Regions from separate parts of the Marinococcus halophilus genome, predicted to be linked through region 1. Evidence: riboswitches for the same ligand, from Rfam matches in the RefSeq annotation. Region 1 holds a riboswitch; each other region holds the start of a gene.
What was found. Region 1 has a riboswitch for thiamine pyrophosphate ahead of B5066_RS05330 (acetylornithine deacetylase). Riboswitches for the same ligand answer to the same signal wherever they lie in the genome.

Region 1 (10,402 bases):
GCAAATAAAGCCGTATAAATAATTTTTTGTATACGCATTTATGTTCACCTCACTGATTTCTAAGGATAGAAAGAAATCAGCCATTTGTCAACTTAATTTTCAAAATGGTTAACGAAATGAACCCCTGCGGTAAACATGAAAAACTGCCACAAGGAGTAAATAATGGATAAAATGCAAAAATGACGCAAAAAAACCCGGGGGCTCCGGGTTTTTTCATGCTGAAGTTGTTTTTTTCTGGCGAATGATTGGCACAAGAAAGGAAAGAAGAGCGACAATCATCATGCCGAGGGAAATCGGCCGGGTGAAAAAGACCGTTAAGTCGTCGTTGGCGATAGTCATGGCCTGGCTGAAGCACCGAGCTTGGGTCCTCGGAGGCGTATGCCCCCTGGACGACCGGTGAGCTTGCTATGTAGGTGGCTGTACTTAAGGCTTTATCTTCAAGCTCTTCTTCGATATCATTATATTCTAAATAAGCAAATACGCCGAAGGAGCTTATCGTAATAAAAGCGACCAGCCCGACAACGAGAAACATGATTTTAGTCTGCATCTTCACATTTTTTCTTATAAGTGGCCCCTCCTTTAAAAAGAACGCTTTCAAAAAATTAGTGACCGTATTTTTATAATTGAAAATACAGGTTGTGCAAAGAGTAGCACCTCGCAGGTGCAACGGCAATTACGTGAAAGGAGGGAAAAAATGACTCCAATCAGCATGAAAGCATACGTGGAAGCTTTCGGGAATCCTTCTGAACAGATGGGTATAAGGCTTGAAGAGAAAAAGAAATTAAAGGTGGATGAAGTGGAGGTACGGGTGCAGCTGTCTCCAGTGAACCCCTCGGATCTTATCCCCATTTACGGGCGGTATGCCCACCGGGTGACGCTTCCGCTGGTGCCGGGCTATGAAGGAGTCGGTGTCGTCGAACGGGTGGGAAAAGGAGTGAGCCGGCGGGTGCTGGGGCAACGGGTACTGCCGCTGCGGGGAGAAGGTACATGGCAGACGGTGGTCCATGCGCCGGCAGCCTTGGCCGTGCCGGTGCCGGACAGCCTTTCTGAGGAAACGGCTGCCCAGATGTATATTAATCCGGTAACGGCGTACGTGCTTTTAACCGAAAAGCTGAAGATTCCTTCCGGGGGAATGCTTGTTATCAATGCGGCTAATTCTGTAATGGGACGGCTATTGATTCAGCTGGCTGCAGGTATGAATATTCGAGTGGTGGGACTTGTGCGCCGCAGAGCGGTAATAAACGAGCTGATGCAGCTTGGGGCCCATAAAATTATAGCGGCTAAGGAAGGAGAAGAAGCGCTCCAGTTGGAGAGCGTCTTGCAGGGAGAAAAAGCGGATGCGGCCGTTGATATGGTGGGAGGGGCCTCTGGTACAGCCCTTGCCCGGAGCGTTAAACCTGGGAAAACATTACTGGCGCTGGGGCTGCTCTCGGGCCGGCCGCTTGACTGGGAGTATACAACGGAGACGCTGGGCGTGAAAGGGAAGATGTTTCATCTGAGGCACTGGAATGCGGCAGTTTCCGGTGAACGTTTTCAGCAGGTATTTCAGACGCTGTTTCATATGATGGAAAGCGGGAGGCTTCTGCTTCCACCGGTGCAGCACACCTATCCGCTCGGACAAGCCAGAGAGGCACTGCAATTTTATGAAAGTGGAAAGAACAGCGGAAAGATAATATTCAGCAGGCCGTGACTGCCTGCTCTATACAAGAGCGGCTGTCCCGATTTATAATAAACATACTCAATCCAACAGAAACGGTGAGGAACTTATGCGGGAATTTTCTTTTTATTCAACTCCCTTCGGCGTAAGCGGAGAAGAAGTACCATATGCAGCAATCGCAAAAGCCAGGACAAGCAAAGAACTCGTATCAGACCAGGAAACTGACGCCTTTTATTTTCGTTCGCTTGAAGCGGACGGTATTTTTTTGAATGAAGCCCAGATCGAAGCTGTGCGTTTCGGAAACGGGCCGCTGCTCGCGCTTGCAGGTGCGGGCTCGGGAAAGACGTCGGTGCTTGTCTGCCGGGCCGGCTATTTAATGGCCGTCAAGCAGGTGCCGGCAGAATCCGTTCTGCTGATTACATTCACCAAAAAAGCAGCGGAAGAAATGAAAACGAGAGTGATGAACCTGCCGGGTGTCGGTGAAACAGCCAGCAATCTGCAGGTGCGTACGTTCCATGCCTTTTTCCTGCTTCTGCTCAGGCGTCACGGCATTCGACAGGAAATTGTTTCAAGCGAGCGGAAAAAGCAGCTGGCCGTCAAGCTTTTGATGAAGGACATGGGCCTTGAGGATGTCTATCAGCCTGAAGCGGTCTTATCCTTTCTGTCCTATCACAAAATGAACGATACCGCCGTCGCGGATCTTCCTGAAAAAGAAACAAGCCAAAAGCAGTTAAAGCGCATCTGCCAGGCGTATGAAGACTGGAAGCTCGAGCGCAATTATATTGATTTTGATGATATTTTAATGAAGGCCAAAACGATGATGGACGAGGACCCGGCTTTTTTGCAGCAGCTGCAGGACCGGTTTGAATACGTGATGGTCGACGAATTCCAGGACACCAACTATCTTCAGTACCAACTCGTGCAGATGATCGTGGAAAAGCACCGCAATTTGTTCGTAGTGGGGGACGATGACCAGACGATTTATTCGTTTAACGGGGCCCGGCACGAATTTATTCTGGAGTTTGACCAGAAATACCCGGAAGCACAGACCATTGTGCTCGACGTCAACTACCGCTCCCATAAGGCAATTGCCGGTCTTGGGAACGAAGTAGTGCGCCACAATAAACAGCGGAAAACCAAAACCCTCCAGGTCATGAATGCGGAAGCGTCGTCTCCGTTTTATTTCCGGGCGGCTTCCACTGATGAGGAGGCGGAGCAGGTGGTGGCGGACATGAAGCGGGCGGTGGCAGAGGGAGAATGCGAATGGCGCGATATGGCCGTGCTGCACCGGACAATCAGTGTCAGCCGTGCGATTTTTGAGCAGCTGACAGCCCAGGATGTTCCGTTTGTGCACCATTCCCTCGGCAACCAGATGTTTTATGAGCAGTGGCCGGTGAAAGCTATGATGGACTATCTGCGGCTGAGCCTGAATCCGACGCTGATAGAGGCGATGCCCGAGGTCGTGCCGACGTTATTTATTTCCCGGGAACGCGGCATGCGCCACATTAAAGAGCAGGAGATATTTTCTCCCCGCAGCGAACCGCTTCTTCATTTAACAGAGATGCCAGGCATCCGCCCGTTTCAGCGTAAAAAGGTGGAGGAGCGGCAGAGCATGATCCAGAAACTGAAGGAAAAACGCCCGGAAACGGCGATCCGGCAAATGCGCCGCCAGTTTTACGACGGCTATCTGGAGGCGGATGAGCAGCAGGTGAGCATGAAAAAGGAAACGTTAAAAGAAACGCTCGACGAGCTGGAGTCCTCAGCCAAGCGGTTTGAGAGCGTGTCGTCGTTTGTATATTTTGTCGACGACATGCTACGGACGTTCCGCGAAATGAAAGAGAGGGAGAAGGACCCCGACGCGAACCATGTGTCGCTGATGACAATCCACCGGGCCAAAGGCATGGAGTTTCCGGTCGTATATGTCATCGGCGCTTCGGAAACGATTATGCCGCATGATTCTGCGCTAAAGGCTGACCGGATGAAGGACCTTTTATACGGTGAAAAAGCGGAAAACAAGCAGACCCAGGCACTGGAGGAGGAACGGCGGCTCGCCTATGTAGCGATCACGCGGGCGAAAAAGAAGCTGTGCATCAGCTCCCCGGCGTTTTACCGCGGCAAGGAGGTTGAAGTATCACGCTTTCTGCTCGAAGCCTTTCCGGGGGAAACACATACCGGGGAAAAGCAGGAAACGGAAACCATCGATGCGCTCGTCTGTGAAGAAGCGATGTGCCCGGCCTGGATACGTCTGTCTGAAGCGCCTGATGTTACTGAAAAAGAGTGCCCGATGTGTAAAGGCAAAATGGTTCCCGGCACCAAACAGGTCATTAAAAAGTAACGCCTGCAGCTGCCTCAGCGAAATAGTTGAATAATCACGTGGTGCAGGCTACGATGAATGATAGATAAAAATGTTTCTAAGGGGGAGCTAGGCAATGGCAGACGAATCAGTAACATTATATGCATGGATTAACGGAAAAAGGGTCGATGCTGACGAATACATGGAAAGAGAAAATCCGGCCGATCCACAAAAAATCGTGGCCTACGTGCCGAAAACGACCACAGAGCAGGCGGCTGAAGCCATCGAAGCAGCACGGGCTGCTTTTCCTGCATGGAAGGAAGTACCGGTGGACGAGCGAATTGAGCGGATGGAGCGCGTAATTCAAATGCTAAAAGACCGTACGCCGGAGCTCGCTGAGGTATTAGCGGAGGAACACGGCAAGCCAGTTTATGACGCCCACGGGGAAATGGCGGTTTCAATCATGTGGATGGAGTATGCCTGCCAGACGGTCAAAGAAACGATAGCTGACCAGGTGGATGAAGGCGAAGGCGGCAAGACAATTGTCCGCCAGGAACCGCTTGGCGTTGTGTCGGCGATCAGCCCGTGGAACTACCCGATCGCCCTGTCTACGATCAAAATAGCTCCAGCGATTCTAACTGGAAATACGGTTATTTCAAAGCCGAGTCCATTTGCGCCGCATGCGGTCAGCCTGGTGGTTGAATTGATTGCCAAAGAATTTCCGGACGGGGTGCTAAACCTCGTGCACGGCGAAGCGGAAGTCGGCGTAGAGCTTACTTCCAATAAACATGTGGATAAAATAGCTTTTACCGGTGGCACGGAAACAGCGAAGAAAATTATGAAATCAGCGGCGGATACGATCAAGGATATGACACTCGAGCTTGGCGGCAATGACGCCGCTGTAGTGCTGCCGGACTTTGACGTAAACGATGAACGCGCAATGCGCCGCATGGTCATCTCCAATTTCCTGACCGCCGGCCAAATCTGCATGATTGCCAAACGTATTTATGTGCCACGCTCCCTGTACAAGGAGTTTGTGGAAAAGTATCAGGAGGCAGCCAATAAATGGGTGAAAATTGGCAGTCCGTTTGATGAGCAGGTCACGACCGGGCCGCTCAACAACAAACAACAGCTGGATTTTGTGAAAAACCTTGTGGATAAAGCGGCTGAAAAGGGCGCTGATGTCATTCCGTTAGGCCATGTTGTAGATAACGAACTGTTTGAACAGGGCTACTTTCTGCAGCCAACCCTGGTGCTCGGCGCTGACCAGCAGGACGACATTGTGAAAGAAGAACAGTTCGGGCCGACAGTGCCTATTGTGCCATATGACACGGTGGAGGAAGCGGTGGAAATGGCGAACGACAGCATTTACGGCCTCACAAGCTCGGTATGGGGAGAAGAAGACCATGCCATCGAAGTGGCAGCCCGCATTGAAGCAGGCACAACGATGATCAATACCGCCGCTGTGCAGGGGCTCGATGTCCGCTATCCATTTGGCGGGTTCAAGCAATCCGGTATCGGCCGCGAATACGGAAAGGAAGGTCTTCTCGGCTACGTGACGCCGCATGTCATCAACGTACCGAAAACAAAGGACCTGCCATACATTCCCGAATAGTAAGAACAAGCAGCTGTCCTGGAGGAATCCAGGGCAGTTTTTTTATGCTATTGTTTATACAGAGCAAAGATTTTTTAAGGAGTGATCCAATGCGAACGATACAAATCGTCCCGTGGAAAAGCGAGTGGCGGGACTATTTTCTCCATGAGCAAAAGCTGTTGGAGCTCGAAACCGGTGAAGCATAAAATAATATTTTTCATATAGGGAGCACAAGTGTGCCGGGACTTGCGGCAAAACCGATTATCGATATTTTAATTGAAACCTCTGATCTTTCGTGGTGGATTATGGATCGTCTTGAAGGACTCGGATATACGGGAAAAGGAGAGCACGGTATCGCGGGGAGGGCTTTTTATTATAAAGGGAAACAAGTTCGCCGATTTCACGTGCACGTGTTTGAAAAGAAAAGCGATGGGAGTGGGCGTCACCTAGCCCTCCGGGATTATTTACGTTCTTTCCCGACAAAGGAGAAGGAATATGAATGCATTAAAAAACAGGCGGCTGCCCAGTATCCGCACAGTCCGTCAGAATATATGAATGAAAAGCACATCGTTGTGCAGAAGCTCGAACAAGAGGCTCTCTGCTGGAAACGGGCAGAAGAAGAAAACTGACGAAACCGTCCACAGACATATACACAATGGGGATGGTTTTCAGCTTAAATCAGAAAGTAAAGAGGCCAGGAGCAGATTCATCCACAGGGTTCGGTACCGCCTAAAAATTATCGTCTTATTTCAGCAGCATAAACGGGGACTTACGAAAGAAAAACATAAAAAATCGAAGCACCTGCTTCGATTGAAGGTACTGCTCATAAATAATTTACTAAATGGAAGAACCGGCTTGTGGACATCTATTGGTATGCGTTCGAAAATTATCCACAGCCGGCCGAAAAACAGAATTAGAGTGGAGGAAGCTATTGGTATAAGGCGGTGTGAATTTTTCTCATCAACCGTCCCGTGCGTACCGGTTGCTCGGCAAAAGCAACATAGCCGTCCGGGCGTATGAGCACAGCTGAAAACGTTGGAAGTTTCCATTTGACAGCAAGGTCGCGGCGGTAATCAAACAGGTGGTGGATATTCGGCTTTGAGGCCCGGAGTATGCCCTTGCGCTGAACAACGAGAATGAGAATGGAAGGCCCGTACTGCCGGCGCACCTCCTGAATGCTTTCGTCGAGCTGATGGAGCTCCTGCTCGTCTTCGATATAAAACAGGCAGGTAAACTGTTGGATGTGCAGAAAATCCATTACGTCTGCGTGTTCTCCCTCCGTGGTAAGAACACGTGCCGGAGCAGCCCGGGAGCCGGCCGGAATCATTTCTCCCTGGTGCTGGAATTTCGCAAGTGAGGCCCTGTTCTGATAGCTGATGTCAATATTGGCTAGGCGCTGGGTCAGTTGGCGCTGCAGCGAACTGCTTTTGCTGAGAATGCTTACAGGGTTCGCCAGGAGGCGTGGAATAAGGGTATGGGAGCGGGTCATCACCTGCATTGCCGTATTTGTCATTCGGATAGTCCTGCGTCCGACTACGTATCGTTCTTCTTCATACGTATCGAGCAGGGCAGGGTGGGAATGGCCACGCAGCACCCACGCCAATTTCCAGCAGAGGTTGACCGCGTCCTGCATGCCGAGATTCATTCCCTGGCCGCCAAATGGGCTGTGCAGGTGGGCAGCGTCCCCGGCGAGAAACAGCCGGTGGTCACGATAGGCGTCTGCCTGATGATGCGACGTTCCGAATTGGGACAGCCAGGAAGCATGGGGGAAATGCACTGGCTGCTGGGTAATACGCCGCACGCTTTTTTCAAGATCCTCAAGAGGGAGATCATCCTGGTGTTCACGGTTCTGTTCGGCGTGGTCGATAGTGATTACCCGGTACGTTTCATCGCGGAAGGGAAAGAAAGCAGCTACGCCGCGCTCGGTAATGAATGTAGAGATATCGTTGGAAAGTGAAAGTCCTTCCACCGTGACGTCTCCCAGAAAATAGATTGTTTCATGCTTGCCGCCCGGAAAGGAGACGTTCATGTTCTCACGGACTGTACTGTGAGGCCCGTCACATCCGATCACATAGGAAGCGCGGATTAGTTCGTGTCCATTTTCGGTGGCGCATTCCACCTCTGCGTGGTCACTGTACTGGGTAATCCGTTTGCAGTGGGTGTTCCAATCAATAAATTGGCCGACCTCCCGGAGCTGTTTCTTTAAAATATGCTCCGTATCTGACTGCGGAAGCATCAGCATAAAGGGAAACGGGGTATCGAGCGAAGCAAAGGAGGCTTTGGAAGGTCTTTTGCCTTCCGGCTGAACAGCCGCATCAGTAATGGGGAAGCCTTCCTTCAAAAAGGGACGGAGCGCTCCGATCAGATTGAGCATTTCAAGAGTTCGCGCCTGGATGCCGAACGCTTTGGAAAAGGGAGAAATAGAGCTTTTTCTGTCTAAAATCCGGACGCGGATGCCGAGTGCTCTTAAGGTATTGGCAGCAGTCAAGCCTACGGGACCTGCCCCAACAATGCATACGTCGGTATTTGTGGTTTTCATGGATTCATCACGCTCCCTTCGTATACTTGTATTATACCCTCTGGAGGGCTTCTTCACGCTCCTGCTTATTTGCAGCATTTTGCAAAATATGTTTGAATAATAAGAAATTAATGCTTTCTAGGGGAGCCTGATGGCTGAGAAAGGTTTAAGTACCTTGACCCTTGGCACCTGATCCAGATCGTACTGGCGGAGGGAAGAAAGAAGGAACACCCCGGTTATTTATGCCGCTTCTTCTCTAAAAGAAGCGGCTTTTTATATAGGTTAAAAACTAGGAGGGGCTTATGGAAGAACCAAATTGGGAAAGATTGGTGGAAGAACGCAGGCAGAAATTAACCGACTTAGCCAAAAACTTAATACGATTTAATACGATGGCGCCCCCGGCCCGTAATACAGCGAATGCTCAACAATTTATAGCGGATTATCTGCAGCAGCGTCAGTGGGACGTTGATAAATGGGAGGTTTTTAGCGGAGATCCCAACGTAGTAGGCACAAAAACCGGAAAAGAGGGGAACCGGTATAACAGCTTAATTCTGAATGGACACATAGATGTAGCGGAGGTATCACATAAGGAGTGGAGTTTTGATCCTTTCGATCCGGCAGTGAAAAACGGATGGCTCTACGGAAGAGGAGCAGCTGATATGAAAGGCGGGCTTGCAGGCATACTTTTAGCTGTTGATATTTTACATGAACTAAAAATTGATTTGCCTGGCGACGTTATTGTGCAATCGGTAGTGGGTGAAGAAGTAGGTGAGGCCGGTACACTTCAATGCTGCCGAAGGGGATATACTGCTGATTATGCACTCGTAGGAGATACGAGCAATCTTAATATTCAGGGCCAGGGAGGCGTTATTACAGGCTGGGTCACTGTGAAAAGCCAGCAGATACATCATGACGCCATGCGCCGGAATCTGATTCATGCCGGAGGTGGAAAATTCGGGGCAAGTGCTATTGAAAAAATGATGATACTTATCGAGGGTTTGCAGAGTTTAGAAAGAGATTGGGCCGTACGAAAAACTTATCCGGGGTTTCAGCCTGGGACGAATACCATTAACCCGGCAGTCATTGAGGGAGGAAGAAATGCTGCATTTATAGCTGATGAATGCAGTCTTTGGGTTACGGTCCATTTTTATCCGGATGAGATCCATGAAACAGCGGCTGAAGAAGTCGAAAATCATCTCCGTAAAGTGGCTGAGGCTGACCCGTGGCTTCGGGAGAATCCTCCGACATTTATTTGGGGAGGAGAATCGATGATAGAAGACAGAGGCGAAATATTCCCTTCCCTGGAAGTTCAGAGCAACCACCCGGGCAGTCTGCAGCTGCTGGAATCCTTTAAAGAAATCACCCATGAATCAGGAGAAATTAATACTTCTCCTACTGTCACAGACGGAGGGTGGCTGGCGGATGCAGGCATTCCCTCTGCCATTTTTGGTCCGGGGACGCTTGAAGAAGCACACGCAGTCGATGAAAAAGTAAAGGTGGAACAGCTGGTTACATTCACAAAAATAGTATTGTCCTTTGTTTATAAATGGTCACATACTCTAAAAGAATAGAAAGGACGAGGTTAATGTCATTCACTCACGATTTAAAGGAAAAGCTGCTTCCGGTATGGCAGCAGAATCACACACATCCATTTGTGGAAGAGCTTGGCCAGGGGACCCTTGATAAGGAAAAATTTCGCTATTTCATGGTTCAGGATTATCTTTATCTCGTGCAATATGCGAAATTGTTTGCGGTTGGCGCTGTTAAAGCCGAAGACGTTGAAACAATGGGGGCTTTTGCGAAGGTGATGGATGTGACCATGAATGAGGAAATGAGCCTGCACCGCCAGTACGCAAAAAAGTTCGGGATCACTGAACAGGAGCTTGAACAGGCAGAGCCGGCCCCGACAACCCTTGCATACACAAGGTATATGCTGCACGAAGGACAAAATGGCGGCCTGGCTGAGCTGCTTGCGGCTGTGCTTCCGTGCATGTGGAGCTACGCAGAAATTGGAAGAAAGCTCAGTACGTGGCCGGGAGCATTGGAGCATGAACTGTACGGTGAATGGGTACAGATGTACAGCGATGACGAATTTCAGCAGCTCGCGGACTGGGGCATCAGTATGCTCGACCGCACGGCAGAAAACAAACCCGAGGCAGAAAAAAGAAAGATTGAAAATATATTCTTAACGACCACCCGGTTTGAGTATTTATTCTGGGACATGGCGTACCGGCTGGAAGGCTGGCCGCAGACATGAAAAAGCCCCCGGCAGACCGGGGGCTTTTACTTATGGTCGAGGGGAAAGCGTAAATACGCCAAACCATTCGTTTTCATCGGTCC
Region 2 (10,402 bases), on a different contig from region 1:
AACACTGAAGATATGGCGATCGACACAGAAGAAGAACTTATCAGCCGCGGGCACGAAGTAGAGCTGATGGACATGATCGCCGATGGGCTTCCAAACGAAGATCCCCTTCCGCATGATCTGCTCATTATGGGCACATATACGTGGGGCGAAGGCGATATTCCTGAAGAAACAGAAGACTTTCTGGAAGACCTTTTCGCCTATGATATTTCCGGCCTTTCGATTTCCATCTTTGGCTCCGGGGATCATGCGTATGAAAACTTCGCCGGAGCTGTGGATGAAATGATCGGGCAATTCCGTGAACGCGGACATAAAGGTGATATTCCCACCATGAAAGTCGATGTGGATGAAATGGATAACATTGCTGAAGATATTAAAAGCTATGTGGACCGCATCGAAGAAAAGTTTTTAGTAAAATAACCGGCAACCCGACTAACCCCGGAGGCCCACGGCCCCTGGGGTTATTTTAATCAATTCCGCTGCCCTGCTACGACAGGGGCAGCAGAAAAACGACAGTAATAAACAGTATAAAGCCGGCAGTAAACCAGACGTCCGTTTTTTTATAATTCATTTGCACATACCTCGTTCTTTTTCTCGAGCCGTCAAACCCTTTGGATTCCATCGCCAGGGCTGTTCTTTCTGCTTTTCGTACAGCCCCTGCCATCAATGGCACCCCTGCCTCTTTCCACTCCCGCATTCTGGGCTTTGAACCCATTCCTCTAATCTGCCGGGCTCTGCGGATTACCACCAGTTCTTTTCGAAGCTGGGGAAGAAAACGGTAGGCTGCCATCATTCCATATCCAATACTCGGAGGCATATGCCATTTTTGTATCAAACTCATCACTAAACTCACTGGAGAGGTGGTGAGGACAAAAAGAAGCGACCAGGAAGCAAACACCATCGCTCTTAAGCCTAGCGAGACACCTGTTTGGATATTTTCAAGAGCCACCGGCATGTGAAATACATAAAAAAGAACCGTAGCACCCCTTTCTTCAGGAAAAACCACCTGAAGCCATACAAAGCTGAAACCAAAAAGTGCAAACGGGAGCAGGAGTATGAGCAGCAGCTTTAACGGCACTTTTCCCAGAAAGAAGATGGCAGCAATAGTTAGCACCAGCACAGCAAGTGGATGCCATATATCATAAATGAAAATCATAAAGAAAAATACAGTGAAAAGGCTGAGCAGCTTCAGCGTTGGATGTACCCGCTGTAAAAAAGCGTCCCGGGTCTGGAGCTCTTCAAGCATGGCTGCCCCCTCCTAGGCGCATAAGCTGTACCGAAGGCAGCCGGACACCGATTTTTCCTAAGTCTATGCTGCCATCAAAAAATGCTTCTACACTCCCGTCGTAGACAAGCGTTCGTTCTGCCAGCGCAAGGACCCGTGCCGCTTTTGTATAAACCAGATCCATATCATGCGTCAGCCAGAGAACCGCTTTTCCGCGTTGCCGGCACTGCTCCAGCACTTCAAACAAAGCATCAGCATTTCGCTTATCAAGCCCAAACGTCGGCTCATCCAAAATTAAAATGGACTGGTTGTTTGTCACCATTACTGCCACTGAGAGACGCCGTTTTTCCCCCTGACTGAGCCGAAACGGATGGTTTTTCCGAATATGGCCGAGCTGAAACTGAATCAACAGTTCATTTGTCTGCTGAACAATATCTTCCTCGCACCATCCTGCTATCTCCATTCCGTAGCGTATTTCTTCTTCTACGGTCGGCGTTAGAAACTGGTGCTCGGGCTGTTGAAAAACAATCCCGAAGGTTTTGGCAATTTCGTACGGCTTCAGACCGGCTATATCTTGTCCGTTAACATACACGGTACCGCTTTTAATAGGCTCCCATCCGGTAAGAACTCGTGCGAGTGTGCTTTTCCCAGCTCCATTTGCCCCTACGACGGCAGTCATTTCTCCAGGGTAAAGGGAAAAAGACACGTTTTCGAAAACCGTCTGCATACTATAGGCAGAGGCCGCCCGTTCCACCTTCAGGACAGGCGGCTTCTGAGAAGGCTCACCCCCCTGTTTCGACTGCGGCAGAGATGCATGAACCTCGGCAACAGGGTAATCCGCTGCAAACACCTCCCATTCCCGCAAAGTGACGGGAAGAGCAGCTTTGGTTGTCTCCGTCTTTCTGAGCAACTTTTTTCCCGCTTCTGCAGGTGCAGGCAGCCACACTCCTTCTGCTTCGAGTACAGCAGCGTGGGAGTAAAATATACGGCCGGGGCTTCCATCCGCTGTCACCTGACCATTGCGGTTCAATACGACCGCCCTGCTCACCCACTCCATCACTTCATTTAGCTGATGCTCAATCAAAATTAATGTTTTATCAGGGGCTTCTGCAATACGGCCAAGAAGTGCGGCCACTGCTTCACGGCTTACCGGATCGAGCTGGGAGAGCGGTTCATCCAAAATCCAGATCTCCGGATTCACAGCAGCTATGCAGGACACAGCTATTTTTTGCTTCATCCCTCCGGAAAGCATGTCAATACGGGCGTCAATACAAGAAAGCATGCCTGTGAACTGCAAGGCTTCAAGCATCCGGCCTTCGATATCCTCCGCAGGTACGCGCAGGTTCTCAAGCGTAAATACAAGCTCTTCCCGCACTGTCGGCATGCAGAATTGGGTATCGGGATCCTGGAACAACAGAGCCGCCTCTCTGGCAGCCTCTGTAATGCATTTCACCGCTGGATTTTCTCCGAATACGTTCAATTCACCAGACACTTCTGCCTCTACTGAGCGCGGAAGAATTCCCTGAAGGGCCAGTGCCAACGTACTTTTACCCGAGCCGCTCGGGCCGAGCAGCAGCACGTTTTCCCCAGTACGTATTTCAGCCGAAAAACCCTCTACCGAAGGCTCAGCGTAAGGATATGCAATGGTTACATTCTCTGCATAAATCATACAGCGTTCCTCTGCTGCCCTTCCCGACGCTGGCGGCCAAGAGCAAAGCGGTCGAGAACGCCTGTTTTTACCAGGGCGTCTGTAAAGCTTTTCCCTGCCCACCCGGCTAAAAGAGCACCGCTTATAAGCATGGTTACCAGCATAAATACAACAACAGAACCTGCGTACTGACTGAATCCATAAAGAATATACTGGGTTAAAAATGCAGCAGACGTCCCTGCCATTCCGGCAAGCATTAATACCGGCAGACGAAAGATTCGGTAGAAAAACATGGCAAAAATAATTTCTGCGGCAATCCCCTGCGTGAAGCCGAGAACGAGCACTGCTCCCGCGCTCACAGACCCGGCCATAACTTCAGTGCCAGCCGCAATAAGCTCTGCCAGCAGCGCCGCTCCTGGTTTTTGAATGATATAGGCGCATATTACCGGAGCGAGGATCCAGAAGCCTGCCATCAGTCCGCCCCCAACTGGCCCGAGGACGCCCGTAACAATTTGTCCGAGCAGTACCCAAAGAAGATAAAGGACACCAAGAACAGCTGAAATAAATGAGATAACGACGATATCCCTGAGGTTTAAGCGTTTGTTTATCATTAAGCTTTTTTTCCGTCTGTTAATGTTCTGGCAAAGGGCCAGTCTTTTGCATGATACGCGTCCTCAAAAAACATATACTCGAGCTGGCACCCTTCCATAAATAACGTCCGCCAACGCTGCTTTTCTTCTTCTGTAGCTGTTTCTGCCAGTTCATCAAGGCGGTCAATATATTTGTACATTTCCCGCTCTTCACGGTCTCCGTAGAAACGAATCCAGTCGTTAAACGGATGGTCCTCGTTCGGATTCACTTCTTTCATCAGCCTTTCACCCACATACAAATACACCCACGGGCAGGCGAGCGTTACCGCAATCACATCGCCAAGTGTGCCCTTTTCAGCATGGTGCAGCATATGAAGCACATAATGCTGGGAAGCCGGGGCAAGCGCGTAGCCCTGCAATTCTTCATAAGCCACTCCCGCCTGCGCACATAAATTATGGTGCGGGTGCGTTTCACTGTTTAACACAAAATCAATGGTATCTTTAAACATGATCATGTCTTCTCTGGACGTGCATTTTGTTATCCCAATTGCTTTTGTCTTGATCATGGCATTTAAGTATTCAAAATCCTGCTTCACGTAATGGATAAGAGCTTCTTTTGGGACATCACCTTTCCCGATGCCCTGCACAAATGGATTTTCCCAGCAGGCTTCAAAAATGTGCTCTGTGTCCTGCCATAAAAGCTCTGAAAATTTCATTGTTACTTCCTCCTTTAAATTAGGAGGGAACCACTACGGGCAGTAAAGACCAATGGAGCAAAAAAAGCCACTCCATTGGTGGAGTGGCTTCGAATAAACGTCCGCTATTATAAAGCTGCTGCTTCTGATATAGACGTATTCTACCGTCTCCACTTTCCTACGCTGGCCTTAACCAGATCAGGTTCAAAGGGATTAAGGATAGTCCTTATCTCAGCCGTTACCGGCACCCCTAGCGGATTCCCTATTAAGTTGTCTACACTGTATCACATTATTTCAGAAAGTCAAAGCCCCATTTTGCCTTTACAAAATATGACGTTAACGTTAAGGTTATATCATGAAACTTAACAGGAGGGTGATGCATGCTGTACAAAATTGAAGAAGCCGCTCAAACCACAGGCTTAACGAAACGTGCAATACGTTATTATGAACAAATTGGTCTTATATCAGCACCAGAGCGTACAGAAAAAGGAACCAGAGTGTACGATGACCAGGATATTGAACGTCTGCAGAATGTAGTAACCGCAAAGGAGGTTCTTGGGTTTTCTCTTCAGGAGCTGCAGCAGTATCTCGATTTGAAAGAGCAGGTAAAAACAGTCTATAGCCACTACCAGTCGGTACAGGAAACGACGATGCAGCACGAGGATTTGAAACAAATTTCTGATAGCCTTCAGGCCCAGATTGATATGCTCGACCAAAAAATCAACCAGATGACAACGTTTAAAACGGAAATGGAAAATCTGAAAAACCAAGCTGACAACGTATTATCTTCATTCAATAAGGAGAAGTGACTGCTTTATGAATATTCAAACCAGGGCACGGTGGATTACGATCTTCGCCACATTTTTAGCTTTTATGGGTATCGGCGTCGTGGACCCCGTCCTTCCTTCCATCGCGGCTTCTATCGGTGCTTCTCACTGGCAGGTGGAGCTGCTTTTTACGTCCTATATTTTAGTGATGGCCTGCATGATGATTCCTGCCGGGATCCTTTCGAGCCGGTTTGGTGATAAACGGCTGATGAGCGCCGGGCTTTTGATCGTTACAGCCTTCGCCCTGCTTTGCAGTGTGGCGGGAGGCATTACTGAACTGGCCCTTTTTCGCGGCGGCTGGGGGCTTGGCAACGCTATGTTTTTCGCCACTGCTATGACCCTGTTAATCGCTCTCTCGAGGAGCGTGGAAACAGCGGTAGGTATGTATGAGGCGGCAATTGGCCTGGGCCTCGCCGGCGGTCCGCTTGTAGGCGGCCTTCTCGGGGATCTATCCTGGCGTGCTCCTTTTTTTGGTACAAGTCTTTTAATGCTTATCGCTTTTATTTTAGTTATCTTTTTCGTCCATCCGCCCGCTCCTAAAAAAGCTAAAGCTACGGCTGGATGGCAGGAGCTTCGTCATCTTTTTACACACGGGCCGTTCATTAAGGGTGCGCTTGCCGGCATGTTTTATTATTATGGTTTTTTTGTCGTGCTTGCTTACTCCCCTTTAATTTTATCTTTAACTTCTATTCAAATCGGTCTCGTCTTTTTTGGATGGGGATTATGCCTGGCCTTCGGCTCGGCTGTTTTATCGAGAAGGCTTGAGAGGCGGTTTACTCCTGTGAAATTACTGCCGTTCACCCTCTCTGCTTTTATTTTAACGCTTTTAGGATTGTTTTTTGCGTCCTCCTCAGTATTAATGATTATGTTCATCGTACTTTCAGGATTATTTTCCGGCCTGAATAATTCTTTATTTACCAGCCATGTAATGGAGCATTCGCCTTACGAGCGCAGTATTTCTTCTGGAGCATATAATTTCCTTCGCTGGCTTGGCGCTGCTTTTGCACCGGTCATGTCGGGATTAATCGGTAATTCATTATCAGCCCATCTTCCATACCTGGTCGCCGGTGTTCTTGGCGCAGCAGCTTTATTGTTTATTGGATGGAGCAGAACAGATCTGCAAACCGAACAGACCGAAGCTCCAAAAGCATAAAAAAATCCCTGCAGATATTTCTGCAGGGATTTTTTTATGCCCGGTTGGCTACAGTCGTTGTTTCCTGATAAAAGCGTTCAAATTCGGCTACGACATTATCGAGAAAATCAATTGTGCCCTGGTCCGTTAAGTTTCCGTTTTCGTCCATTTTTTCATGCACAGCTCCAATAAGCACTTCATTTCCGGGAAGTACTTTTGCACTCATGCCCGGAGCGCTCAAAATCTGGCGCAGATGCATCTGCGCTTTCACGGTGCCCAGGCCGCCAAGAGAAGCTCCCACCAGCATGGTTGGTTTGCCGGCAAAGTCGTAATCGACCCGGGAATTCCAATCCAGAGCATTTTTAAGCACGCCGGAAATTGAACCATTGTATTCCGGAGTTGCAATAAGTACGGCGTCCGCTTCACGTACAGAACGCTTGTACTCCTGCACATAGTCCGGAGCATTGCTTTCCTCGTCCTGATCATAGTGCGGAAGATCGCGGATATCTAAAATATCAATATCCATGATGTCGCCGTAACGGTCCTGCATGTACTCCACTAATTTTCCGTTAAAGGATTCCTGACGGATACTTCCTACAATAGCTGCTACTTTCATTTGATCTTTCATCCTTTCGTGTTGAACTTCATTTATATATCATACACACACGTTACCGGCTGTTTCAAGTTATCTGCTTACTTTTTGTAAGTGCCTGATGCAGAGCTGTATCCTTTTCCTGTACACGCGTGTGCCAGTATTCTCTGTCCCAGTCGGCAAGCTGTTCATCTTCGACAGCCCGCTCCATATAAAAGGAAAATGATTCCACTTCTTTTAACACAGACGAATCTCCCGTTTTCACGAGCATCGTCAGTGCTTCCATGCAGGCTGCCATCACCGAGATATCTTCCCGGCCGTACAGTCTGATCTGGTAAAAGCTTTTGTATAAATACTCTCTAAAGGGCTTTACAGGCATAAACAACCTCAGTTCATCCTGCTTGTCGACAAAGTACTGATCATTTCTGTGTTCATGACTGAGTTCGGAGAGCAGTGCCCCAATACGGTTTATACAATTGGCTGCTGTATGTGGATCATTAATCGCCGGAGAAATGGCCCGCAGCGCTATCTCTACAATTTTCTGCATGGAGAATTCAATATCCTGAACATTGCTTCTCTCTTCTCCTACTAATACAAAACCTCTTAATATTTTTGGGGATAAACTTTGCTTTGACCAGTAGCGAAATAATGGCTCGCCCTGATGAACATAAGCTCCTACCTGAAACAAGCATTCGACGACGGCTTCCTCCTGCCTGGCCCAGGCAATCAGTTCAGGCATCTTCACCATATTGGTGTATCCCGACCGTTCAGCATGAACGATTGTTTCTTCATCGTTCCGGAAATTGCCGTTCCATTCGCTGAAGCTGTTTACTCCAGAATATGTATATGCATCCTGGATCACCCTCGAGGCATCGGACCGTATGTGGCTGATCAGATGATTGACCTGCAGCCACTGGGTGGAGTGATAAATAAAGATTATAAAAAAGGCCAGACAGCCAAGCGCCACAAAAACTGTCAGCATAGGCATCAAAATTTGGTTATTACCTTCGCTTGAAAAAAGCAGCATGTTTACCAGGGTGAACAATACCCCAAATGTAAACACCCCGAGCGTATGCTGTGTCGTCGGGCTTTTCATAAAATCCTGCAGGGCTCTTGGCGTGAACTGTGTAGCGTACGTTGTCAAAACAACCATAATCGAAGAAAAACTGATAGTGGTCAGCGTCAATAATGCAGTAACCAACGCGCTGTACAGGGAAGTAGCGGTGTTATTTTCTACGAGCAGCATAGAAGGCACATTGTTGTACACAGGCCGCAGCAGCTGCTGGTCCATAATAGAAGTACCTATTACTATAATTAAACTAAGAATGCCGTAGCAGCCTGGAACGAACCAAAACTTGTCCCTGACCTTTACATACCATTTCTGCTGCTTCATGATTTTCCTCCATTTCTATCGTGCAATTCCGCAATTATAAAGGAAATCACCAAACAATGCATTTCTTGTATGAATGTTTTACAATGGTATTTGATACTGAATAAAAGGAGACAGACGATGGTAACGTTGAAGACAGAACGAGAAATTGAGCTTATGCACGAAGCTGGGAAGATTCTTGCCGCCTGCCATAAAGAAATCGCCAAAATGGTCAAACCAGGCGTCACCACAAAACAAATTGACGATTTTGTCGAAAAATTTCTGGCAGAGCGCGGTGCCACTCCTGAACAAAAAGGCTTTCAAGGATACAAATACGCAACCTGTGCCTCCATAAATGATGAAATCTGTCACGGCTTTCCAAGAGCCCGTCCTCTTGAAAATGGTGATCTCGTTACAATTGATATGGTAGTGAATTTAAACGGGGCTCTGGCGGATTCTGCCTGGACCTATGCCGTTGGTGACGTAAGCAGTGAACTCGAACGGCTGATGGAGGTTACAGAATCATCTTTATATAAAGGTATTGAACAGGCCAAAGCGGGCAACCGCATCGGTGACATTGGCCACGCCATTCAAACATACGTGGAAAACGAAGGTTTTTCGGTGGTACGCGACTTCACCGGACACGGCATTGGGCCTACCCTTCACGAGGATCCACAGATTCCTCATTTCGGTGCTCCAGGCAAAGGCGGACGCTTAAAGCCCGGCCACGTTATTACGATCGAGCCGATGGTCAACACCGGAGACTGGCAAAGCAAAATGACATCCAATGGATGGACCGCCACCACCCGGGACGGAGGTCATTCTGCCCAGTACGAGCACACAATTGCGATCACAAAAGAAGGCCCGGTTATTTTAACGAGCCAGGAGAGCCTGTAAGCGTCAAAAAGCGCGGCCCCATTGGGTCCGCGCTTTTCACTACCTATAAATTTTCAATCTTATTGTCTTCGTAGTCCTTCTGGCGTGCTGCTTCGACCTGCATGATGTTTTCAATCGTGCGAACCGATTCTTCTACGCTCATGCTGTGGGCTTGCTGCATCCCTTTGTCGATCATTTCATTTGTGTTCAGTTGACTGTTTGTCAAAACAATAATGCCTCCTTTGAGTATGTTTACATAATAATACATTCTTCGATATATTTCAACCGAAAATTTTATTTTTTCTGATAAATGAAAATAATAAATAAACAAAAGAAGCCGGCTGGACTATTCCAACCGGCTCTCTCTTGTTATCAATCCGGAATACCTAAAGCGATTTTGGCGTAACGGGACATTTTATCTTTACTCCAAGGTGGATTCCAAACAATGTCCACGTCTACTTCGCTGATTTCTCCGTATTCCTTTAAATCATTCAAGGCGAAATTAATATCATTAACAATCGTTCCTGCAAGCGGGCAACCCATTGCGGTTAAAGTCATTTCAATATTCGCCTGTCTGTTATCATCAATTGTTACTGTATACACAAGCCCCAAATTTACGATATCAACACCGAGCTCTGGATCAATAACATTTTCCAGTTCAGCCCAAACTCGTTCTTCCAGTTCTTTTTTTTCTTCTGTCTCTGCCATGGAAGCTTCACCTCCTACTTTCTGTATTCACCTTATCAAAAATTAACGTCCCCCGAAACCAATATGCTTGAATTTCATGAGAAGAATTAATAGCATGAAGTGGTTATACATAATTCCTGAAGGGGTAAGTATAAAAAGCGCAAGCAAAGTTCTTGAATCTGCCTGCCGAAAAATATACAATATGAATCGCTATAAGAAAGGAATGAGGAGGGCGTTGATGCTTTTTTGGCTTAGTATTACCATAGTTGTTATTGTTCTCGTTATGATACCGGCATTTAAACGCTGGATGCCTGTTTTCCGCGTTCCTTGTTCATCCCTTCCTCAAAGTCAGGACACCGGGGCCCATATTTTGGATGTACGCGAATACCAGGAATCAGACCGCAATCCGGTGAACGGGGCGTTCGCTCTTCCGTATCCGCATTTAAAAAGGCATTTGCAGACCGTTCCGAAAAAAGAAGTGTTTCTCATTGCTCCAGATAAAGTTTCACGCAATCTAAGCACCCGGCTGCTGTTAAAAAATGGTTTCACCGTTACCGGCTACGCCGTAGTGCGCAGAGGCGAGCAGGGCTATCCCCCTGTAAAACTTCCATGCAGTGGTTCGTAATATTTACATAAAGCAGGCAGCCGTTCATCCGGCTGCCTGCTTTATTTTTTTGAAGCCTTTTCTCTCCTTGCATTAAAAACAACGGCCCGGGCTTAATTGCCCGGGCCGTTGTTTTTTCTTTAATTGTTATATTTTCTTA
Region 3 (10,402 bases), on a different contig from region 1:
CATAGTCAAAAATAAAAGATTTTTTATCTGTGATTCTAACAAAATCAATGTCTTAAAGTTTTAACTTCTAGACAATGCCCTGAACACCCCGTTTTTATAGCCAAAAACGGGGTGTTTTCTGTCTAAAAGTTCGTCTATATGATCAGAAGTTATTTCGTTTTATTTTAATACAATAAGTAGTCTTTTTTATTGAAATAATTGTTAACCTTTTTTATTATTTAGTTTACAATACAGAGCCGCCTGTATATACTAATGGATAAAGGAGGGAGTCTATGATTCAATCACGACTACACGGCTTTGTCTTAGCCGCATTATTTGCGGCTCTGATGATGATTGGAGCGAATATCACATCCATTGCTCCTATTTTTGTGATCGGCGGGGTACCAATTACGCTTCAAACAGCGGTTTGTCTATTATCCGGTCTGCTACTTGGCAAAAAATATGCGCCGCTGGCCATGGTTTTATACATGCTAATTGGCCTCGCCGGGATGCCGGTATTTGCCCGTTGGTCAGGGGGGCTTGATGCTATCATCTCACCGACATTTGGCTTTTTGCTTTCCTATGTTCTGGTAGCTTATGTGGTAGGTGTTCTGTCCGAACAAAAACGTTCACTCGCAGCCTTTAGCGCAGCAGCGCTTATAGGCACAGCGCTCAACTACCTAGTAGGGACGAACTGGATGTATATGGCCTACGAATGGTGGTTTGCCGCACCGGGTGGTTTTTCGTATACGACCGTCTGGTTGTGGATGCTCGCGCCGATGCCGAAGGATATTCTATTAGCTGTTGGAACTGCCTGGTTGGCGCGTCGTCTTCTGCGTATTTTGCGAAAAACAGAACGAGGAACAAATTCATCAAAAGGAGCTGCATAACCTATGGGAACATTCTGGATTGAACGGGCCAAAGAAATACAACAAGGAAAACATCTAACGCGGGAGGAAGCAGCTGCCTTTCTGAAAGAGCCGCGGGAACTTCTGCTCGAACAGCTGGAAGCGGCCTACGTGCTCCGCTCGCATTATTATCAGAACCAGGTAAAATTAAATATGATCATCAATACAAAGTCCGGGCTCTGCTCGGAAAACTGTGGCTACTGCGCCCAGTCGATGGATTCCAAAGCGGTGATTTCCAAATACCGTATGATGCCTTCTGAAGAGATCGTGCAAGGGGCTCGGGAGGCGGAAAAGCGCGGAGCTGGGACCTACTGTATTGTGGCAAGTGGCCGCGGGCCCTCAGAAAAAGAGCTTCGGATTGTGGAAGAGGCAGTCGGAGAAATTAAAGCCACGAGCCAGTTAAAGGTATGCGCCTGCCTGGGAATTTTAAAGGAAGGCCAGGGCGAGCGGCTGAAAGCAGCAGGCGTGGATCGTTACAACCATAACGTTAACTCCTCGGAGCGTTTTCACGATAACATTGTTACCACGCATACATACGAAGACCGGACGGGAACGGTGAATGAAGCCATCCAGGCAGGCATGTCCCCCTGTTCCGGATTGATCGCCGGAATGGGTGAAAGCCATGAGGATATTATCGATGTATTGTATGCCTTAAAAGAGATTGATGCTGATTCCGTTCCGGTGAATTTCCTTCATGCGATTGAGGGTACCGCTTTTGAACACCAGCCAGGACTCCGGCCGGAAGAATGTCTTCGTATTTTAGCGCTTGCCCGAATGATTCTTCCTTCGAAAGAAATCCGGGCAGCCGGCGGGCGCGAAGAGAATTTAAAAAGCATGCAGCCGCTTGCGTTATATGCCGTGAATTCGATTTTCCTGGGAGATTATTTAACTACGCCGGGCCAGGCGTGGAGAAAAGACCTTCAAATGGTTGAAGATGCCGGGTTTGAAATCGAAGATAACGCATTCACTCGGAGTGCTGAAATGTATTCCCAATGAGCATATAGCTGGTCTCCTGCTCTATTGTTGCAAAGGAACTGCTCCCTCTTTCTTCTGTTTAGAGCTGAAAGTAAACTGTTAAGGCTTGTCGTGCTGCAAGGGAAAAACTAGCAAAGGGCTATTTCGACAAAAAGCGAATATCAAGCGCGAAACCATTGTTCTTCCATAAAAGACGAATGCTTTAACTATTTATCGGTAGTTTCGGAGAGATTCGAGAGTTTTTCCACCATGAGGGCTTTATATTATTGGTAGGTTTTCACCCCCATTTAACGGTACGGTAAGGGTAATAAGGTTCTTGGGGTGTTTAGGGTTCATCAGGCAGTATTTGAAGAAATTATTTATAAGATACTGCGATTTTTAAAGTATATTATAATGTCCCAGGAAAATTGACAATGTATATCTGCATGTTAAGATAAGTGAAAGTTTAATCACATATTGTTCCACTAGGGGAGCCATCTGACGGCTGAGAAAAAAGATCCTTTTAAACCCTTGGAACCTGATCTGCGTACAAGCAGCGGAGGGAAGTGGAGTTGTTCAGAGGCATACGTGTATGTTTATCCGACGACCACTCTCAAGATTCGAGGGTGGTCTTTTTGTGGTTTCAAGCATTATTGGTGCGATAAAAGGAGGCGTTGATCATGGCATTGACCTATAACGAGCTCAAACGAAACATCGAACACTTGATTCACCAAGAAAGTTTTTCTAATGAAGCATTTACCATAGCTGCAAAAGAGCTGTTTTCGTTTCAATATCAACACAATCAAGCTTATCGGACATTTTGTCGTAAGCGTCATTTTCACCCTAAATCGATCGAACATTTCAAAGAGATCCCCCCTGTACCGATCCAGGCGTTTAAGGAAGCAGCATTAACCTGTTCCACCGAAAACGAAATAGAAAGAGTTTTCATGACGAGTGGGACTACTAACCCTCATAAGCGCGGGAAAAATGCTCATAGAGATCTCGATATTTATGATTTGTCTTCGAAGAAATACTTTAAAGAAACCATGATGCCGGATGAGCATCAAATGAAAATGATTGTCTTGTTTCCTTCAGAAAAAGAATGGCCGAATTCATCACTTGCTCATTATCTTCAAATTATTAAAGAAGCATTTGGAAATACACAAAGCGAGCATGTGGTATGGGAAGGAAAATTCGATCATAAAAGGTTACTTTGCTTGCTGCAAGAGGCAGAAACGAAAAATGAACCCGTTTTTGTTCTTGGAGCGACTACTTACTTTCTGTCCTTTTTAGAGCGGTGTAACGCAAGCCACCTTTCCTTTCATCTTCCAAAGGGCAGTCGAATCATGGACACAGGAGGAATGAAAAGCTCGCCGAATAGGATGGATATTTCGGATGTTAAACAGCAGCTAAGTCAATTATTTGGTCTTTCACCAGAGGTTTGCGGGAACATGTACGGAATGACAGAATTAAGCTCCCAGATTTACGACCCATTGTTCGACGCTAAAGGTAAAAAGGGATGGAAAAAGACTCCACCCTGGCTAAAAACCATTGTGGTAGATCCAGAAACAAAGATTGAAAAACGAAAAGGAGAGCCAGGGGTTATTGTTCATTATGACCTTGCCAACATTAATTCTGTCATGGCTATCATGACCGAAGATACAGGGATCAAGGGAGAAAATGAGCACAGCTTTTATTTTTTGGGTAGAGTCGAAGGAGCAGAAGCTAAAGGCTGTTCGCTAGCTATTGAAGAATTTTTAACAGCTTATCAAGGAGACTTTCACTCATGAGTGTGCTATATAAAGCCGGTTTTATCCCCGACCATATGAATGGGGAGCTGACATATTCGAGATGGACGTTTAAAAATCACGGCAAAACCGCTCAAGTGGATGTTCCTGTACTCAAAGCTTCCCAAACTACTAGGCTTGGTACTTCACTTAAAAAGCAGCAGCAATCATTTAGCAGCCACCATCGAGTAGACGAAATTGTTAATGTGCTTGATCAAGTAGTGCAGAAATGGCTTGATCCAGCTGACAAGTTTCGTCGGATAGCCGAAGAGGCACTTCCGGTCATTACGGGGTATGATCAAAACATGATCCGTTTATTTTTGTCCCGTTACTTACGCCGGTTCCGAAAAGAAAATCTGCAGCGATTTCTAGAAGAAGATTTTTCGAACCCTTTAGTACTCGATGAATTCCGTCCACGAAAAAGCGGAGGCCTGACCCGAGCTTACGGCGCAGAACTGCTGACGTATATTTTTTCCGGCAATGTTCCCGGCGTGCCTCTCTGGAGCCTAATCGCCGGAATGTTAGTAAAGTCAGCCTCGATTGGAAAATTTTCTTCTGCCGAACCCCTTTTTCCCAGTTTATTTGCTCAGTCTATTCAAGAAGTGTCCCCCGAATTGGCAGAAAACCTGGCCATCGTTTGGTGGAAAGGAGGAGATTCTACTGTAGAAGAGAGCGTTTTTCATCAATCTCAAGTCGTTGTCGCTTATGGGAATGAACAAACCATGAACAACATTTCAGGCAGAGTCCCTCCTCAAACTTCTTTTCTGCCACACGGTCCAAAGGTAAGTCTAGGCGTAGTAACCAAAGAAGGCGTAAGCAACTCCTTAGCCTGGGCAAGCGCTAAGCGGGCAGCTACGGACGTCTCCTGGTTTGATCAACAAGGTTGTTTGTCACCACACGTGCTATATGTAGAACATGGAGGGGATTACTCGCCAAAAGAATTCACCTCCCTTCTTGCCCAGGAGATGAAAAATTTCCAAAGCAAAATGCCACGAGCAGAAACCTCCGTGGCTGAAACAAATGCGATATTAAAGGTAAGGACAGAAGCGGAATTTAAAGCTGACACTGATGTGCTAAGCAGTACGGATAGTACCGCGTGGACTGTTGTTTGGCAAGAGCAGCAATCACGCTTCCCGCTTTCCCCCCTCAACCGACTCATTACGGTCATTCCTATCTATGACTTGGAAGAATTAAAAGAAAAAACGGTTCCCATTCAGCCTTATGTTCAGACCGCGGGCATTGTTTGCCCTCCTCAACGATTCCAATCCCTGATTAATTTGTTAGGAGAATGCGGGATGACCCGAATTAGCTTTTTGGGAGAAATGACTTTGCCTGAACCAGGATGGCATCATGATGGGCGACCAAACCTTGGCGACCTTGTCTATTGGTGTGATGTGGAGTCGTCTGTCGAACATTTGATGGAAGCTTTTGACCCCAAACGGGACTAACACCACAGACGTACCAATAACCCTGTTCAGAAAAAGTGCGATAAATCACGTATAAAAAAAGAAGGAGCGTATCTAACAATGGAAGGATTATTAAAAGGAAAGATTGCCCTGGTGACTGGATCCAGTCGAGGTATTGGTGCTGCTATTGCTGAAAGCTTTGCCAAAGCTGGGGCTCACGTTATTGTTAACTATGTTCGAAGTGAACAGAAGGCGCGAGCGCTGGCAGATCAATTAATGGAGGCTTACGATGTTGAGGCATTACCTATTCAAGCTGACGTTACGGAGGAGCAGGATGTCCAACACATGATAGACCAAATCCTCAAAGAATTCGATACCTTAGACGTTGTTGTAAATAACGCCTTATTTGATTATAGCTTTGATCCTGAAGCGCGAAAAAAAGCCTGGGACATCGATTGGGAGGATTATCAGCGACAACTGGACGGGTCGTTAAAAGGGAGCTTCCATGTATGTAAATATGCCATGCCGATCATGAAAGCTAATACTACGGGAAAAATTATTAATATCACCACGAACCTCCTTTATCAACCAGTGGTCCCCTATCATGATTATAATACGGCCAAAGGAGCTTTGCTTTCTTATTCGCACAACCTCGCTGCAGAACTTGGCCCTTTCGGCATTACGGTCAATTGTGTGGCCCCTGGGCTCGTCTACCCTACCGATGCGAGCCAAAAAACAAAGGAGGAGATCAGGGACGCCATCATCGCTCAGACCCCGCTTCGCCGGATTGCGAAACCCGAAGATGTAACCGGAAGCGTGTTATACCTGGCTAGCAGTTTAGCGGATTTTGTTACTGGTCAAACAATTGTCGTAGACGGAGGGTTGAACATGAAATAGTTTTTGGAAATCTAGCTTCAACCTCCCATGAAATCCTTCAAGCACTATTCCACCTATGTACTTTCTTAGATCAAAAATATAATCTGCAGCTACTCTCTGTAAGATCGATATCTTTTACGCTGGAAAAATTACATTTGTATTTTTGTCGATCTTTAAGTAAAGTTTTTTCTATCCAAAGCTTACTAAGTTGTTTAGCAAGGTCTTTCCCAACAAGAGTTGGCAAATGCAATTGGAAAATCAAAATCCACGATTGGACGTATTGAAGCGGGAATCACGGTACCTCGAGTGGCCACACTCCTAGCCATTGCCCAAGTACTTCATATTGTCTTTTCGCTTGGTGAAGCGTCTACAGACAACAATGACAAAGTTTCATTATAAGTAACAAGAGACCGAGCATGATATCGAAACCTTCATGCTCGGTCTTTGCATGTATTAAAATGGGTTTCATTTGTCAGAATTAATGTTATAAAGAACAGCTAAAAATCCACTAACGAAAGTGCTTTCGGGGAAAACATGCCTCTAGGCGTTCTCAGACGAGGAAAAATCTCAAAAATAAATTTTTAGAATTCTTTGACATGTAAACGTTTACGTGATACATTTGTCAACGTAAACGTTTACTATAAATAAATTCATCCAAGGAGGAAGCAAACATGAAAAACAAAGTAAAATGGAGTGGCGTATTCCCGGCGGTATTGATTCCTTTTAACGAAGACGATTCGATTGATGAACAAGGATTTCGGTCATTGGTACGCTGGGTTGCTGGCCATGACGGTGTGAACGGCATTGTGGTCAATGGGCATACGGGAGAAATCATGACCTTGCTTCCCGAAGAACGAGCCGAAGCAGTACGAATCGCAGCGGATGAACTACAAGGCGAGGTCCCTATCATTTCTGGTATTTCCGCCGAAGGAACGACCGAAGCCATTCAACATGCCCAAGCTGTAGAAGCAGCGGGCGGCGAAGGAATTCTGCTTATGCCTCCCCATTCCTGGTTACGGTTTGGCATGCAGCCGGCATCTACGGTGCAATATTTTAAAGACGTGGCAGAGGCCATCAATATCTCGATCGTGGTTCACCAGTACCCAACATGGACGAAATCGTCCTATTCGACCAGCCAACTTTTAGAAATGGCGAAAATCCCGAATGTTGTGTCCTTTAAACTGGGGGAACGCGACATTGCGCAATACGAAGTGGATGTCCGGGCCCTCAAACAAGAAGCACCGGATGTATCATTATTAACGTGTCATGATGAATATTTGCTTCCGACCCTTGTTCAGGGCATTGACGGAGCACTTGTTGGATTTGGGTGTTTTGTGCCAGATTTGATTTCTGAGCTCGTTAAATGCGTGAAAAATCAAGATCTTGCCGCTGCCCAACAGGTATATGACCGTATTTTTGACTTAAAACAGGCTGTCTACAAAATGGATGAGCCCTCGTCGACCTCCCATCTGCGCATGAAAGAAGCAATGTATCAGCGTGGATTAATCAGCAGCCGTCAGGCGAGACGCCCGGTGCTGCCATTATCTGAAGAAGAACGAGAAGAAATTCGTCAAGGCTTACTAAGCGTCGGATTGCTCAAAGATGAAGCAAAAGCATAAGTTTTTTGAAAGCGCTTTGATGTAAAATAGACTCAACGGCTATAGAAGGGAGACTCCTCCCTTTGGCCGTTGATGTGTATGATGAATCTAGAAACAATCAGTCCTAGCGCTGGAAAGCGCAAAGGAGGGGGCAACATGGGAAAACAAGAAGCGGAAGCGAAGGAAATGGTGAGCGACAGTCCAACCAAGCGGCTTCCCTTTACGCAATTATTAAAGCGTATTGGGCCAGGGATTGTTTTGACAGGAGTAGTCATGGGGCCAGGCGTTATTACGACGGCTTCGATGCTCGGGGCATCATATGGATATTCTCTGTTGTGGTTATTTTTTCCGATCGCCTTTATGGCGATCACGTTTTTACTGGCCACGTACCGAATTACCTTGCTGACGGGGATGCCGTCGATCCATGCGATTCGCCATTATTATGGCAAAGTAGGGGCAGCCGTTGTAGGGATCGCTGCGTTTCTGTCTTGTGTATTTTTTACCATTGGAAATATTTCCGGAACCGGAACGGGCATGAATTTAGTATTCGGTATCAATTGGAAATTCGGTGCTTTGATCATGCTGTGTATCCTGGTGTACGTTTATTTTGCAAAAGGGGTCTACTCGAAAGTCGAAAAAGGCGCGATGCTATGTATCTTAGGGATGATCATCGCCTTTTATGCCACGTTATTTAGTACAGGCGGACCAAGTGTGGCCCAAACAGCAGAAGGGTTAACGCATTGGTATTTCCCAGCGGGAAGTTTTGCCTTAGCGTTAGGATTTATTAGTACGCATGCTTCAATCACCACCGGCCTGTACGGCACGTATTTAAGCAAAGAGAAAAAGTGGAAGAAGGAAGATTTGTTCAATGGAGCTATGCTAGCCGATTCGATTGCACACGTACTGGGCGTTGTTTTAGTTAGTGGAGCGATTGTTCTGGTGGGAGCGATCGTGATGAACCCTCAAAATGTGCTCATCGAATCCCCAAAGCAGATGGCAGACATGCTTGTTCCCTTTATGGGAGGTGCCGCAGGCGTCGTCATGGGCATTGCTTTATTAGCCGCAGCTTTTTCCTCCCTGTTAGGCAATACGCATCGTTCAGTGGTTTTGTTGAATGCAGGATTCAATAAACCAACCGCGTTGGAAGATAAGAGCATTAAATGGGGCTCGTTAGGTGTATTGGCTGTCTCCGCAGCGGTGAGTTTTAGTTATGGAGGTTCCCCGGTTCAACTCATTTATTTAGCAAACATTGCTACGGCGGTAGCAGCACCGGTGGCTGGTTTCTTTATCTGTTTGATGTTATTTCGAAAAGATGTCAATCAGGGCATGAAGCAGCCGAGAATTCTCCAGGCGTGTATGGTTATTAGTTATTTGTTTGGCTTAGCACTAATTGGAAAAGTCATTGTCGATCTTGTAGGGATGTGGAGTTAAAAAATAACCAGAGCTTTCACGCTTCTTGGTTTCCCCATGATGCTTTATGTTTTTTGTAAGCGATAACAATAAAGCAAGCCACGATCCGAGGATCATGGCTTGCTTTATTGTTCTAACTGCCGTGTTGTTTCGCGATCAATGTAAGTCATAGGAAAGACAAGGTCTTGCGCTTCTAGGCGATTCCCAGCTAGCAAATCAATGAGCATCCGCGTGGCTTCCTGGCCGATGCCGGGGAGGTCCACTTGCACAGAAGACAAGGCAGGTGTTAACAGGGAAGCAATAGGCACATCATCAGCACCGATGACCGATAAGTCCTCCGGAATCGAAAGCCCCATGGTTGTCGCTATACGCATGGTCCCGATGGCCAGGTAATCGGAAGCACAGACAATACCGGTCATGGTGGGCCGGGAACGTAAAAAAGTAGAAATACTGCTGTCAGAGTCGTTGACATCAAATTCGTTTAGTTCCAGCATATCATTGCTTCCTGAATCTAAATCAAGTCGCTCTACGGCTTGATGATAGCCTTCCCAGCATTTCACGCTGTGCATCGAACTCATGGGTCCATTGATCAAACCAATGTGTCGGTGTCCGCGTTCGTACAGAGCCTGCACGGCTTGATCCATGCCATCAGTGTCATCCGGACGGACGCAGGGAAAAGGGGACTCATCAATGTAACTGCCAATGACGACGGTAGGAAGGCCGAGGGTTTCCAACCATTCCAAGCGAAACTCTTCACTCCGGGGTGAAAACAAGATAATCCCGTCCACGGATTGGTTTTCGAGTAATTTCTTTTGTTGGGCCGAGGTAAACGACATCACGATATTGTAATCGGATTGGTCAATGCCCTTCGCAATCCCATCAATGACTGTCGAAAAAAAAGGATTATTTAAGGTGAAAGATCCCCGGGGAACGATAATCGCTATATTGCCCGTCTGTTGCTTGACCAGGCCCCGTGCGCCTAAGTTTGGGCGATAATCCATATCTTCCATGATTTTGCGTATGCGGGCTTCGGTGGCTGCCCCTACCCCTGGTTTGCCACTAATCACTCGTGATACTGACGCTGTTGATACTCCTGCTTGGCGTGCCACATCTTTAATACTGACCGTCACAATGTTAACCTCCACTAATTATCACTAAGTACTTTCATTATAATAGTAGATTGGTGGAATGCACAAAGTAAAAGACATCTCCATTGAGAAGGCAAACCATGTTCCTTCGTTTGGTTATTGTTAACACAATCTATCTTATCGGAAGTTAATATTTCATATCTCAATGTAATAAGTAGTCTTACTGTTTTGAGACAATAAAAAATTTTAAAAGTATTTTATCGGGTCGATCTTCACATTATAGTCTGAGCTTTGTTCTTAACAACTTACCTTTTAGGCATTCAAACTATTATGATACAATAATTATATAAAAGTTCATTGCCATTTTAGCAACAAAAAGAGTGCCCAGATGTCGTC

Region 2: linked by a shared signal. The riboswitch ahead of tenA (thiaminase II) and the one ahead of B5066_RS05330 (acetylornithine deacetylase) in region 1 are both predicted to bind thiamine pyrophosphate.
Region 3: linked by a shared signal. The riboswitch ahead of B5066_RS00600 (LuxE/PaaK family acyltransferase) and the one ahead of B5066_RS05330 (acetylornithine deacetylase) in region 1 are both predicted to bind thiamine pyrophosphate.

The regions. Positions count from the first base shown of each region.
Region 1 is NZ_FVZD01000005.1:589,604-600,005, forward strand. Features, by position in the region: gene B5066_RS05295 (biotin transporter BioY) at 1-38, opposite strand, end outside; gene B5066_RS05300 (hypothetical protein) at 77-598, opposite strand; gene B5066_RS05305 (zinc-dependent alcohol dehydrogenase family protein) at 695-1,690, shown strand; gene B5066_RS05310 (ATP-dependent helicase) at 1,767-3,992, shown strand; gene B5066_RS05315 (aldehyde dehydrogenase family protein) at 4,087-5,565, shown strand; gene B5066_RS05320 (GrpB family protein) at 5,766-6,173, shown strand; gene B5066_RS05325 (FAD-dependent monooxygenase) at 6,473-8,083, opposite strand; TPP riboswitch at 8,193-8,295, shown strand; gene B5066_RS05330 (acetylornithine deacetylase) at 8,365-9,633, shown strand; gene tenA (thiaminase II) at 9,648-10,319, shown strand; gene egtD (L-histidine N(alpha)-methyltransferase) at 10,350-10,402, opposite strand, start outside.
Region 2 is NZ_FVZD01000006.1:930,340-940,741, reverse strand. Features, by position in the region: gene B5066_RS10855 (flavodoxin domain-containing protein) at 1-417, shown strand, start outside; gene B5066_RS10850 (energy-coupling factor transporter transmembrane component T family protein) at 485-1,243, opposite strand; gene B5066_RS10845 (ABC transporter ATP-binding protein) at 1,236-2,891, opposite strand; gene B5066_RS10840 (ECF transporter S component) at 2,888-3,481, opposite strand; gene tenA (thiaminase II) at 3,481-4,176, opposite strand; TPP riboswitch at 4,314-4,417, opposite strand; gene B5066_RS10830 (MerR family transcriptional regulator) at 4,536-4,964, shown strand; gene B5066_RS10825 (MFS transporter) at 4,972-6,135, shown strand; gene B5066_RS10820 (NADPH-dependent FMN reductase) at 6,170-6,730, opposite strand; gene B5066_RS10815 (DUF2254 domain-containing protein) at 6,795-8,099, opposite strand; gene map (type I methionyl aminopeptidase) at 8,217-8,972, shown strand; gene B5066_RS16760 (YuzK family famiily protein) at 9,016-9,177, opposite strand; gene B5066_RS10805 (metal-sulfur cluster assembly factor) at 9,324-9,659, opposite strand; gene B5066_RS10800 (rhodanese-like domain-containing protein) at 9,877-10,263, shown strand; gene B5066_RS10795 (hypothetical protein) at 10,400-10,402, opposite strand, start outside.
Region 3 is NZ_FVZD01000003.1:80,315-90,716, forward strand. Features, by position in the region: gene B5066_RS00590 (biotin transporter BioY) at 273-869, shown strand; gene bioB (biotin synthase BioB) at 873-1,883, shown strand; TPP riboswitch at 2,319-2,423, shown strand; gene B5066_RS00600 (LuxE/PaaK family acyltransferase) at 2,522-3,631, shown strand; gene B5066_RS00605 (acyl-CoA reductase) at 3,628-5,076, shown strand; gene B5066_RS00610 (3-oxoacyl-ACP reductase) at 5,155-5,931, shown strand; gene B5066_RS17055 (helix-turn-helix domain-containing protein) at 6,148-6,309, shown strand; gene B5066_RS00620 (dihydrodipicolinate synthase family protein) at 6,582-7,529, shown strand; gene B5066_RS00625 (Nramp family divalent metal transporter) at 7,665-8,939, shown strand; gene B5066_RS00630 (LacI family DNA-binding transcriptional regulator) at 9,044-10,048, opposite strand.